DNA from 3 places in the Ralstonia sp. 110700041-2 genome. Region 1 is predicted to be linked to each of the others. Evidence: predicted binding sites of a transcription regulator. Region 1 holds the regulator's gene; each other region holds the start of a gene.
The links. The regulator FNR, encoded in region 1, switches genes on or off when oxygen is low (the NO sensors DNR and NnrR bind a similar motif). The targets are predictions, from matches to a motif close to TTGATNNNNATCAA.

Region 1 (3,274 bases):
TTGCGGCGCCTGCATTGATGCCTGCGATCAGGTCATGGACAAGATGCGCTACCCGCGCGGTCTGATCCGCTATACGTCCGAACGCGCAATGCGCGATCGGCTCAGCCCGAAGGACGCCCGGCGACATCTGCTGCGTCCGCGCGTGCTGATCTATACCGGGATCATGCTTGTGCTCATCACCGGCTTCATCGTGGCATTGGCCATGCGTCAGCCGCTCAAGGTTGACGTGATTCGTGATCGTGGTGCACTGGCGCGTGAAGTGGACGGGGGCAAGATCGAGAACGTTTACCGCCTGCAGTTGATGAACGCGTCCGAGCTCCCCATGCGCGTGACCATCACAGCAGAGGGCATGCCGGAACTGGATGTGCAGGGCGGTCGTGGCGAGTCGACCACACTGGAGCTGCCACCGGCGGCCAACCGACTGCTGCCAGTGCGCGTACGCCGGCCGGCCGATGATGCCGCCCCCGGCTCGCACAAAATCCGTTTCGTCATCCACGCAGACAGCGGTAGCGCCAGCCTCGTACTGCGCGAACCGTCGAGCTTCATCGTGCCGCGCTGATGCGGCATCCCCAACAGGAGGCAACGATGCACGCAACGCAATCTTCCGCGCAGGCCCGTCCCTGGTGGCGCGAGCCCTGGCCGTGGCTCCTGATGGCTGGGCCGTTTGTCGCCATGATCGGCTGCGGCGTCACCATCTGGCTGGCGATGTCGCATCCCGACGCCGTTATTCACGACAACGTCGTGCGCCACGGTTTGGTCGTTGAAAAGACGACCGTCGCGCCGGCACATGGTATTCACGCGGAGGCCCGATGAAGCGTCGACTGCTGATGTGGATTCTGTGGCCGGCATTTCTGTCGGCCGCGTTGGCTGAACTGGTGGTCTTTGCAGTGGTGGACCCCGCCGACCTGCGTTTCTTCGGCGAACAGATCACCGTGTCGGCCCAGGCGGTCTACACGGTATCGTTCTTTGTGTTCTGGTTGCTGTGCGGATTGTCGAGCGCGCTGACGCTCTACGTGTCCCCGGGCATCGGCAAACTGGAAGCGCATGAACACCCGCTCGTGTGAGCGGGCGCCATGGAAGGAGCCTCAAGCGGCTTGACCGCTCATGACCTGGCGCAGGCCGGCCAGGTCGATCAGTTTGACGTGGCGTTGGCGGATCTGGATGAGACCCGCTTCGGCAAAGCGCGAGAACAGGCGGCTGACGGTTTCGAGCTTGAGGCCCAGATAGCTGCCCAGCTCTTCGCGGCTCATGCGCAGCACAAATTCGGTTGACGAATAACCCCGCTGGGCTGAACGCTTCGAGAGGTTGAGCAGGAACGCTGCCAGACGCTCCTCCGCACGCATGGAACCGAGCGTGAGCAGCATCAGATGATCCTGCGAGATCTCCTTGCTCATGATGCGCAGGAACTGATGCTGCAGCGAAGGCAGCCGACGCGAAAGGTGTTGCAACTCGTCGTAGCGCACCACGCAGACTTCGGTATCTTCGAGCGCGGTGGCATCCGACACATGGCGCATATCGCCAATGCCATCGAGCCCGACGATTTCGCCTGGCAGGTGAAACCCCGTGATCTGGTGCCGGCCGTCTTCGAGCGTCAGATGGGTTTTGAGCGTACCGAAACGAATGCCGTAAACCGCTTCCAGCGGCTCCCCCAGCGAATAGAGCGATTGCCCCTTCTTAATGCGGATGCGCTCGCCGACCAAATCGTCCATCTTGCGCACGTCGTCCGAGTTCATTCCCACCGGCAGGCAGATTTGCCCGAGTACACAGGTGGAGCAACGCGAGGCTTGGTCGGTAAGTGCGATTCGAGTGAGCACGGGCGGGGGCGAGTTTCGGGAGAGTGAAATGAGTAATTCTTGTGATGCAGCTCAGCTTATTATAACGGCGACCTTCTTGTCCTCGGACATTTCCGATGCGGCAAAACGCGTCAATTACGCTTAGTTCGCAACAGTAAAACAAAAACCTTGGTCCATATCAAAAGAGCGTCAGAAAGATGAGTGCTGCAGCGCTTCTGAGCGTTTTCCTCATCGCATTGCTCGGCGGTGTGCATTGTCTGGCGATGTGCAGCGGGATCGCACTTGCAGCCGAACGTGGAACTGTGGCGGTACGGGTCGTGTCGCGTCGCCGACTATGGTTCGAGCAGGTCGTCATGCATGCCGGCCGGCTGACCACCTACGCGCTGCTTGGCGCAATCATGGGTGCGATGGGCGCGACCTTCTGGCGCCAGCAATGGCTGCCGGTTCAACGCGGCTTGTTTGCCTTCGCCAGTGTATTGCTACTCACCTATGGGATTTTGCTGCTCGTGCGCTCCGCCGGAGATGCGTGGCGCAGTGTGTGGCTTGAGCGCTTGCTCGGCCGCGTCGCTGGCCGCCTGTCTCGGGGGGCTGCGACACTGGGCGGCACGCTGCAACGTCAGCCGCCGTTGCTACGCCGCTATATCACGGGTATGGCCTGGGGACTGGTGCCGTGCGGCATGGTCTACGGCGCATTGGCTGTGGCGTTGCTGGCAGGCAACGCTGCCTCCGGGGCTGTGGTCATGCTCGCCTTTGGTGCAGGTACACTGCCCAACCTGTTGATGATGTCTGGCTTCGCTGGGTGGCTGCGCGGCTTGTCGCGCCGCCGGTGGGTGCGTGGCGCGGCCGGCATCGCCATTGCGGGGTTCGGGATATGGGGGCTGGTGCACACGATCTGGCTGCCAGAGATGCTCAACGCACACGGATTCTGTCTGGTGCTGTAGTCGTTTAAAGCACGCGTAAATCGCCATCCGGCCTTGGATGGGAGGCTAGATCATCTTCCCGGTTGCGGCGCCGCTGGAAATTGCCCTACAATCGACAGCAATTCGATTCGCCACCCGCGTAAATCAACAATCCCAAGCGCGGCGCCAAGCGATGCCTTCCAGCGGTAGTGTCACCCTGGACAGTCGATTCGGGCGGACTGCCGTTCTTCTTGGTAGTCGTCCGGTGCAGTATCCGTCCACATGGCGGCGGAAGAAATTGCCCTTGTGGTGCCTGACCGGCACCGGATCAACTTGCTCCTCCGGCCCTTACTTTGCGGGCATAGCCACTGCGTTTCGGTGCAGGGCCCAATTGAATCAATTGGCCTTCGCGCGCCGGGCCCGGGCGGGCAATAGCAATCAGAAATGCCGCGAGCGTCGCGGCGGGACGACAAACCTCAAGCGTGACGGCGACTGGCCGCGCGCGAGCAATGACGAGCCGCTCAACCCGATGAATACCCAAGAGGCGAAGATCGTCCTCGAAACCGCGCTGATCTGCGCGCA
Region 2 (3,274 bases), on a different contig from region 1:
CATTTTGCTGCGCGATGGTTTGGAGAGCGGATCGGCTTGCCGCTGGCCGGCTTGTTCAGCGGGTTTGCATCGAGCGTGGCCACGATCACGGCCGTGGCAGCACGCGTGCGGCGGGACCATCGCCCCGTTGATGGTGCGGTTGCCGCGGCGCTGCTGTCCAATGTCGCCACGCTGGTGCAGATGCTGCTGCTGATCGCTGCCATCAACATCGACTTGTTGCGCGTGCTGGCGGCTCCGCTGGCGGTGGGCATGATGGCGACCGTGGCATGGTCGGCGCTCTGGATATGGCGCGCCAACGAGCCGCTCCAGGAGGCGCCGGAGAGTTCGGTGTCATCCATCAACTGGCGCGTCGCAATCGGCTTTGCGCTGTGGACGGCTGCCTTGCTGCTTGCCGCAGCTGCCGCGCGCACATGGTTCGGGACAGCGGCGGTGGTGGCTGTCACCGTGTTTGGGGCGTTTGCCGATGTCCATGCCGCGACCGCTTCGATCGCAACGCAGGTTGCCAGCCACACGTTGCAGACGCCGACGGCAGGCGCGCTGGTGATGCTTGCGCTGACAGCCAACACGTTCTCGAAGATTGTCGTGGCCATCAGCGGAGGCCGCGCTTTTGCCGGTAAGGTCACCGCTGGTCTGCTGACCATGCTTCTGTCCAGCTGGGCGGTGTTCTGGCTTGTCGCCTGGTCAATGCCGCCCAATGCCCAGCACCCAATAGAGCGGGCACATGCGGATCAGGCCGGTCACCAGAGGGATCAGCCCCAGCCAGCCAACCCATGCTGGCACCTTGCCAAAAAATGCCAGCAGGATCATGGCGATGCCGATCAGGATGCGGACGGCGCGGTCCGCGGTTCCAACATTGGTAAACATGACAGCGCTCCTGAAGAACGGTGGGTGAACACTTAGAGAATCAAATCGGACGGCGCGTGCTGGCGGGACTGGCCAGCGTTGTCGCGACCGAGAATGCCGGCCAGCAAGGTCCATTCGCCACCCATTGCGCGGATGGTGTCGTCCAGGCTGAGCATGCCCACCAGCCGTTGCTGACGATCGACCACCGCCAGACGGTGCAGGCCGTGGCTCAGCATCGAGCGCAAGGCTTCGCTGATCACGGCGTCATCGTGGATGGTCAGAAGGCCGTGCGTCATGACTTCCGATACGGCGGTCTGGCTGCAGTCGCTGCGGCTGGCAAGGCCGTGCACCACCATGTCCCGGTCTGTCACGATGCCCACCACCCGAGAACCCCCAGCGGCGTGTTCCGTGACAAGCAGCGCCCGGGCGCTTTCGTCCCGCATCAGCCGGGCGGCTTGCTGCAGCGTCGCCGTCGCCTGGACGTGAACGATGCGGTGGGAACAAATTTCATCGACCCTCATGCTGAACTCCGATGCGCGTACGTTTTCACTATAAGAACGGGCCGGTGTCAAAGTTTGATCTCGCACAAGGTGCCATGCGCTTTCCATGACTGCACCCCGGGGGCAGCGGATAGCGGACGAGTCTATCGAGCGTTGCGCGCTGGCTCTTGAGGCAGATCAATTGGCATTGCGTGAGGCTGCAGCGAGCCAAACGCTGATGTAAATCAAGGGGTGATCCGCTTGGTGGTCCAACATGGAATTCAGCAGCCCCGATTGGGGCCGACGACGGATTCGATGGAGGCACATCATGTACGACAGGATTCTGGTAGCGGTGGATGGCAGTCCGACGGCAGACCGGGCGCTGGACGAGGCAATCCAGCTTGCACAAAAGCTCGGCTCGGAGTTGGTCATCGCCCACGTGATCGATAACTCGTACCTGATGTACGACGTTGGCTATATCGATGTCGGCGCCTTTACCGAGGCCTTGGTCAAACAAGGCAATCAAATTGTTGCCGACGCGCGTGCCAAGGCCGAAAAGGCAGGTGTGCACGTCCATAGCGTCGTGGTTGACGACCCGATCGGCACTTTCGATATCGGCACTGCCATTGAACAGGCGGCACACAACGTCGGCGCCCAAGCCCTGGTGCTGGGCACGCACGGGCGTCGCGGCTTCCAACGGTTGTTCCTCGGCAGCGTCGCCGAGAGCGTTGTGCGCCGGAGCACACTGCCGGTGCTGCTCGTCCGCGCGGAGCCGACGGAAACGTCGCACGCGCCTACCGAACCGCTAAGCAACGCCGTCATTGCCTAGTCCGGTAGCGCATCTTCTGACACGACTTCGGGATCTGACCATGAGCTACGCCAGTGTGATGGTGCATCTGGACCGCAGCGAACGCGCCATGCACCGCCTTGACCTTGCGGCCCAGTATGCCCAGGCGCACGGCGCCAAACTCGTCGGCATCTATGCGAGCTTTGCGCCAAGCCTCAGCTGGTTCTACATGATGGAGAACGCTGCGCACTATCTGGAGGAAGACCGCATCCGGCGCGACAGCATCCGGGATGCGGTGCACGCGCGCTTTCGCCTGGCGACGGAGAAGCTTGCGGTGGAAACGGAGTGGCGAGCAGTGGAAGGCGACCCCGTGGCTCTCGTACTTCGTGAAGCGCGTGAGACCGATCTTCTCGTCGTCGGGCAACGGAACCACGATGAACCGGATGAATTCATTGCCGGCGACTTTGTGGAGACCCTGATCCTGGAGTCGGGCCGCCCCGTGCTGGTTGTGCCGTATGCGGGCAACTTCACTGCATTGCCGCAGCGCGTGCTGGTGGCCTGGAGCGGCGGACGCGAATCGGCCCGTGCGCTGCACGATGCCATGCCGATGATGACGGGCACCAATGTGCACGTGCTGCAGATCACAAGCACGCAGCCAAAGCACTGGGCCGAGGAAACCACGGTGGGTCAGGTGGCGCGTGCGCTGAATGCGCGCGGTATTCATACAACGGTGGAAGAGACCGATTGCGCAGATTCCGATGCCGCCGTGGGTGAGTTGCTGCTCTCGCGAGCGGCCGACTTCAATGCCGATCTGATCGTGATGGGGGCCTACGGGCACAGCCGCCTGCGCGAACTCGTACTGGGCGGGGTGACGCGCACCCTGCTGAACACGATGACCGTGCCGGTGCTGATGTCGCACTGAGCCTCGACCTCAATTGAACCTGAGGAGATCACGATGAAGAACGATATCCAGCTCAAGCACGATGTCGAAGAAGAATTGCAATGGGACCCGGCGGTGGATGCCAGTCGCTTTGCCGTGCAGGCCAAGGATGGCGTCGTCACGCTCTCCGGCGGCGTCGACACGTTCGCCGACAAGCATGCCGCGGAAGAGGCGATCCGGCGTGTAGCCGGCGTGACCGCGCTTGTCATCCATGTGGATGTGCGG
Region 3 (3,274 bases), on a different contig from region 1:
AACGCCCATCTTCGGCGGTTTGACCAGCGCGGAGCCCGATGCATGTGCAACGAGCCATGCGTGCCACGCCGGCCACCACGAACCGTCGGTGGCGGGCGCCGATGCCAGCCAGTCATCCGGCCCCGCCGATGTCTCGCCTGTGTGGCGTGTCTGCATCTGGAACCTTCGATGCGAGTTGGTGGGCGGGCTGACGATGCCGGCGTTATGACCGCCGCTGGTCAACACGAACGTCAGCTCCGCCTCGGTCAGGTGATGCAGCTTGTAGACGGAGCGCCAGGGCGCCACGTGGTCGGTCAGCGTGCCCACCACGAAGATGGGCAAATCGATCTCGTTGAGTGCCACCGGCTTGCCGTTGACGGGATAGTGGCCCTCGCTCAGGTCGTCGTTCAGGAAAAGATGCCGCAGGTACTGGCTGTGCATGCGCGCGGGCATGCGCGTGGCGTCGGCGTTCCAGGCCATCAGATCGTTCATGGGTGCGCGGTCGCCCAGCAAGTATTCGCCCACCAGGCGCGACCACAGCAAGTCGTATGAGCGCAGCATCTGGAAAGCCCCGGCCATCTGGCTGGCGCGCAGATAGCCGGTCTGCTCCATCTGCGCTTCAAGCAGGCTGACCTGTGCCTCGTCGATGAACAGGCCCAGTTCGCCCGGCTCGCAAAAGTCAGTCTGCGCGGCAAAGAGCGTCATGGACGCCAGCCGTGCATCGCCATCGCGTGCCATGGCAGCCGCAGCGATGGCCAATAACGTGCCCCCCAGGCAGTAGCCGGCGGCGTGGACGCGCTGGCCCGGCACGATGGCATTGACGGCATCGAGCGCGGCAAAGACGCCGAGCTTGAGGTAGTCATCCATGTCGAGGGCGCGATCCGCCTCGTCGGGGTTCTTCCAGGAGATGCAGAACACGGTATGGCCCTGCTCGACCAGATAGCGGATCAGCGAGTTCTGCGGCGACAGATCCAGGATGTAGTACTTCATGATCCAGGCCGGCACGATCAGGATGGGCTCGGCCTGGACCTTGCCCGTAGCCGGTGCGTACTGGATCAACTCGATCAGGCGGTTGCGCAAGACCACCTTGCCGGGCGTGATGGCCACATCGCGGCCCACCATAAAGCGTTCGGTACCGGCAGCCGGCGCGCCGCTCATGGAGCGCTCCAGATCGTCAAGCGCATTGAGCGCGCCGCGCACAAGGTTGGTGCCGTGCTGCTCAAAGGTCCGGCGCAGGACAATGGGGTTGGTTGCCAATTGGTTGCCCGGCGACATCATGTCGAGCCATTGACGCGCAGCAAAGGCGACCACGTCCTCATGGTGCTTCGCGACACCCCACACGCCGCGCGTGGCGGCCTCCCACCATTGTTCTGTCAATAGGAAGGACTGGTGCAGCACGTTGAACGGCCACAGGCGCCACTCGTCGGCCGCGAAACGACGGTCGCGGGCCGGCGGCTGGACGCAAAGACACGCGTTCTGAGGGCCGGACGCCATGCAGTTCCGGATGTAACCCTCGAGTTGTTGGGCCTGCGTTAGCGCCAATCGCCATAGATCCAGCCGCTTGCCCGGTGAGCCGGCCAGATGCAGCGCCCAATCGAACAGGGCCAGTTGCATTGATGCAATCGAAAGCGAATTGGACGCGCGGGCAAGCGCCGCGTGAAATGGTAGGTCGATCTGCTCTGCAGTCGGCGAAGACGGCACGGGGGCGGTGCGCATGGTCGGGGCGTCAAACGATTGCGAAATATGCAATCCATTAGATGCCAGGGGCTACGGCCCGGACTTGATGCACCTCAAACTGGGACAAGAGGGCCGACTCTAGGTGGTTTCACAGAAACGACATCTGCGGTTGCCTGCCAGTCGTCGCAGTGGCGGTGGCGACGGAGTTCCGCGGTTGGGAGTGGACATGAGCGCGCTGCTTTCATATCGCGCCGATGCCGCTCGGGTCCGGCTGGAACCGCGGATTCCAAGAGGCCCGGTCAACGGGCCACCGGCCTAAATGGGTGTGTTAGAGTCCGGCGGGGAAAACGCGGCGGTCTGCAACATCGGGCCCAGATTTCCATCGCGCTCCAGGTTGTGCCCGCGAATCTGTCGCAACCACAGGATGCATTGAGCGCAACGCGCCGACTCCATCAGACGAGATGCAATCTCCACTGCTCGGGCCAAAATAGGCCCAGGGCAGTGCAAACTCCTGCAAATGGCGCGGCAAAGCCATTTGTGGTTGAGGTACCCATCTGGATTCATATCGGTGCACTCGCAGCCCCTGACTACCACCTCGTCATCGAGGCGCAACACAACATCCATTTAGAGAAAACCGTGTTCATTTGCATCAACCAGAGCTGCGGCACGCAGTGGCAGCTTTCCGACGTCGTGATCAAAGACGAGGGCCAAGGGCCGCTGTTCCGCTGTGCGCTGTGCGGCGCACGCAACTATGTCGAACGCTTCGAAGCTGCCGACGGCACCGTCGTCTACGAACAACTCGAAGGCAAGCCGTACAAGTGACCCAGCGCAACAACATGACCATCGAACCGACCGCCACGCCCTTCAGCACCCTAGCGCTCGCCCCGGCTGTGCTCGCGAACCTTGCGCAGCTCGGCTATACCGACATGACGCCGATCCAGGCCGCAAGCCTGCCGATCGCCCTTGCCGGCCACGATCTGATCGCGCAGGCAAAAACGGGCAGCGGCAAAACCGCTGCGTTTGCGCTGGCCCTGCTCGCACGGCTCGACGCGCGCAGCTTCGACGTGCAGGCGATGGTGCTGTGCCCTACGCGCGAACTTGCCGATCAGGTGGCGCAGGAGATCCGCCGCCTGGCCCGTGCCGAAGAAAACGTGAAGGTGCTGACGCTGTGCGGCGGCACACCGATGCGCCCGCAGGCCGCAAGCCTGGAGCACGGCGCCCACGTCATCGTCGGCACGCCGGGCCGCATCATGGACCATCTGGAGCGCGGCAATCTCGCGCTCGGTGCACTGAAGACGCTGGTGCTGGACGAAGCCGACCGCATGCTCGACATGGGCTTCTTCGACGACATCGCAACAGTCGTGCGCCAGTGTCCAGCCGATCGGCAGACGCTGCTGTTCTCGGCGACGTACCCGGAAGGTATTGCAAAGCTGAGCCAGCGGATTCTGCGCAACCCGAAGGAAGTGAAGCTCGAAGAGCGCCACGACGACAGCAAGATCCGCCAGCGCTTCTACGAGGTGACCGACAGCCAGCGGCTGCATGCGGTGGGGCAACTGCTCAAGCACTACCGTCCGGTCAGCACGCTCGCGTTCTGCAACACGAAGCAGCAATGCCGAGA

Region 2: the regulator FNR is predicted to act here: its motif matches at 1,558-1,571, upstream of ACUXH0_RS23120 (universal stress protein).
Region 3: the regulator FNR is predicted to act here: its motif matches at 1,760-1,773, upstream of ACUXH0_RS24545 (PHA/PHB synthase family protein).

The regions. Positions count from the first base shown of each region.
Region 1 is NZ_JBSFAI010000021.1:103,879-107,152, forward strand. It holds gene ccoG (cytochrome c oxidase accessory protein CcoG) at 1-559, shown strand, start outside; gene ACUXH0_RS25195 (FixH family protein) at 586-813, shown strand; gene ACUXH0_RS25200 (hypothetical protein) at 810-1,064, shown strand; gene fnr (fumarate/nitrate reduction transcriptional regulator Fnr) at 1,086-1,814, opposite strand; gene ACUXH0_RS25210 (sulfite exporter TauE/SafE family protein) at 1,991-2,734, shown strand; gene scpB (SMC-Scp complex subunit ScpB) at 3,222-3,274, shown strand, end outside.
Region 2 is NZ_JBSFAI010000018.1:73,948-77,221, forward strand. It holds partial or broken gene ACUXH0_RS23105 (MgtC/SapB family protein) at 1-582, shown strand, start outside; gene ACUXH0_RS23110 (YgaP family membrane protein) at 682-978, opposite strand; gene ACUXH0_RS23115 (CBS domain-containing protein) at 897-1,364, opposite strand; gene ACUXH0_RS23120 (universal stress protein) at 1,651-2,151, shown strand; gene ACUXH0_RS23125 (universal stress protein) at 2,192-3,031, shown strand; gene ACUXH0_RS23130 (BON domain-containing protein) at 3,065-3,274, shown strand, end outside.
Region 3 is NZ_JBSFAI010000020.1:76,101-79,374, reverse strand. It holds gene ACUXH0_RS24545 (PHA/PHB synthase family protein) at 1-1,695, opposite strand, end outside; gene ACUXH0_RS24540 (hypothetical protein) at 2,293-2,478, shown strand; gene dbpA (ATP-dependent RNA helicase DbpA) at 2,493-3,274, shown strand, end outside.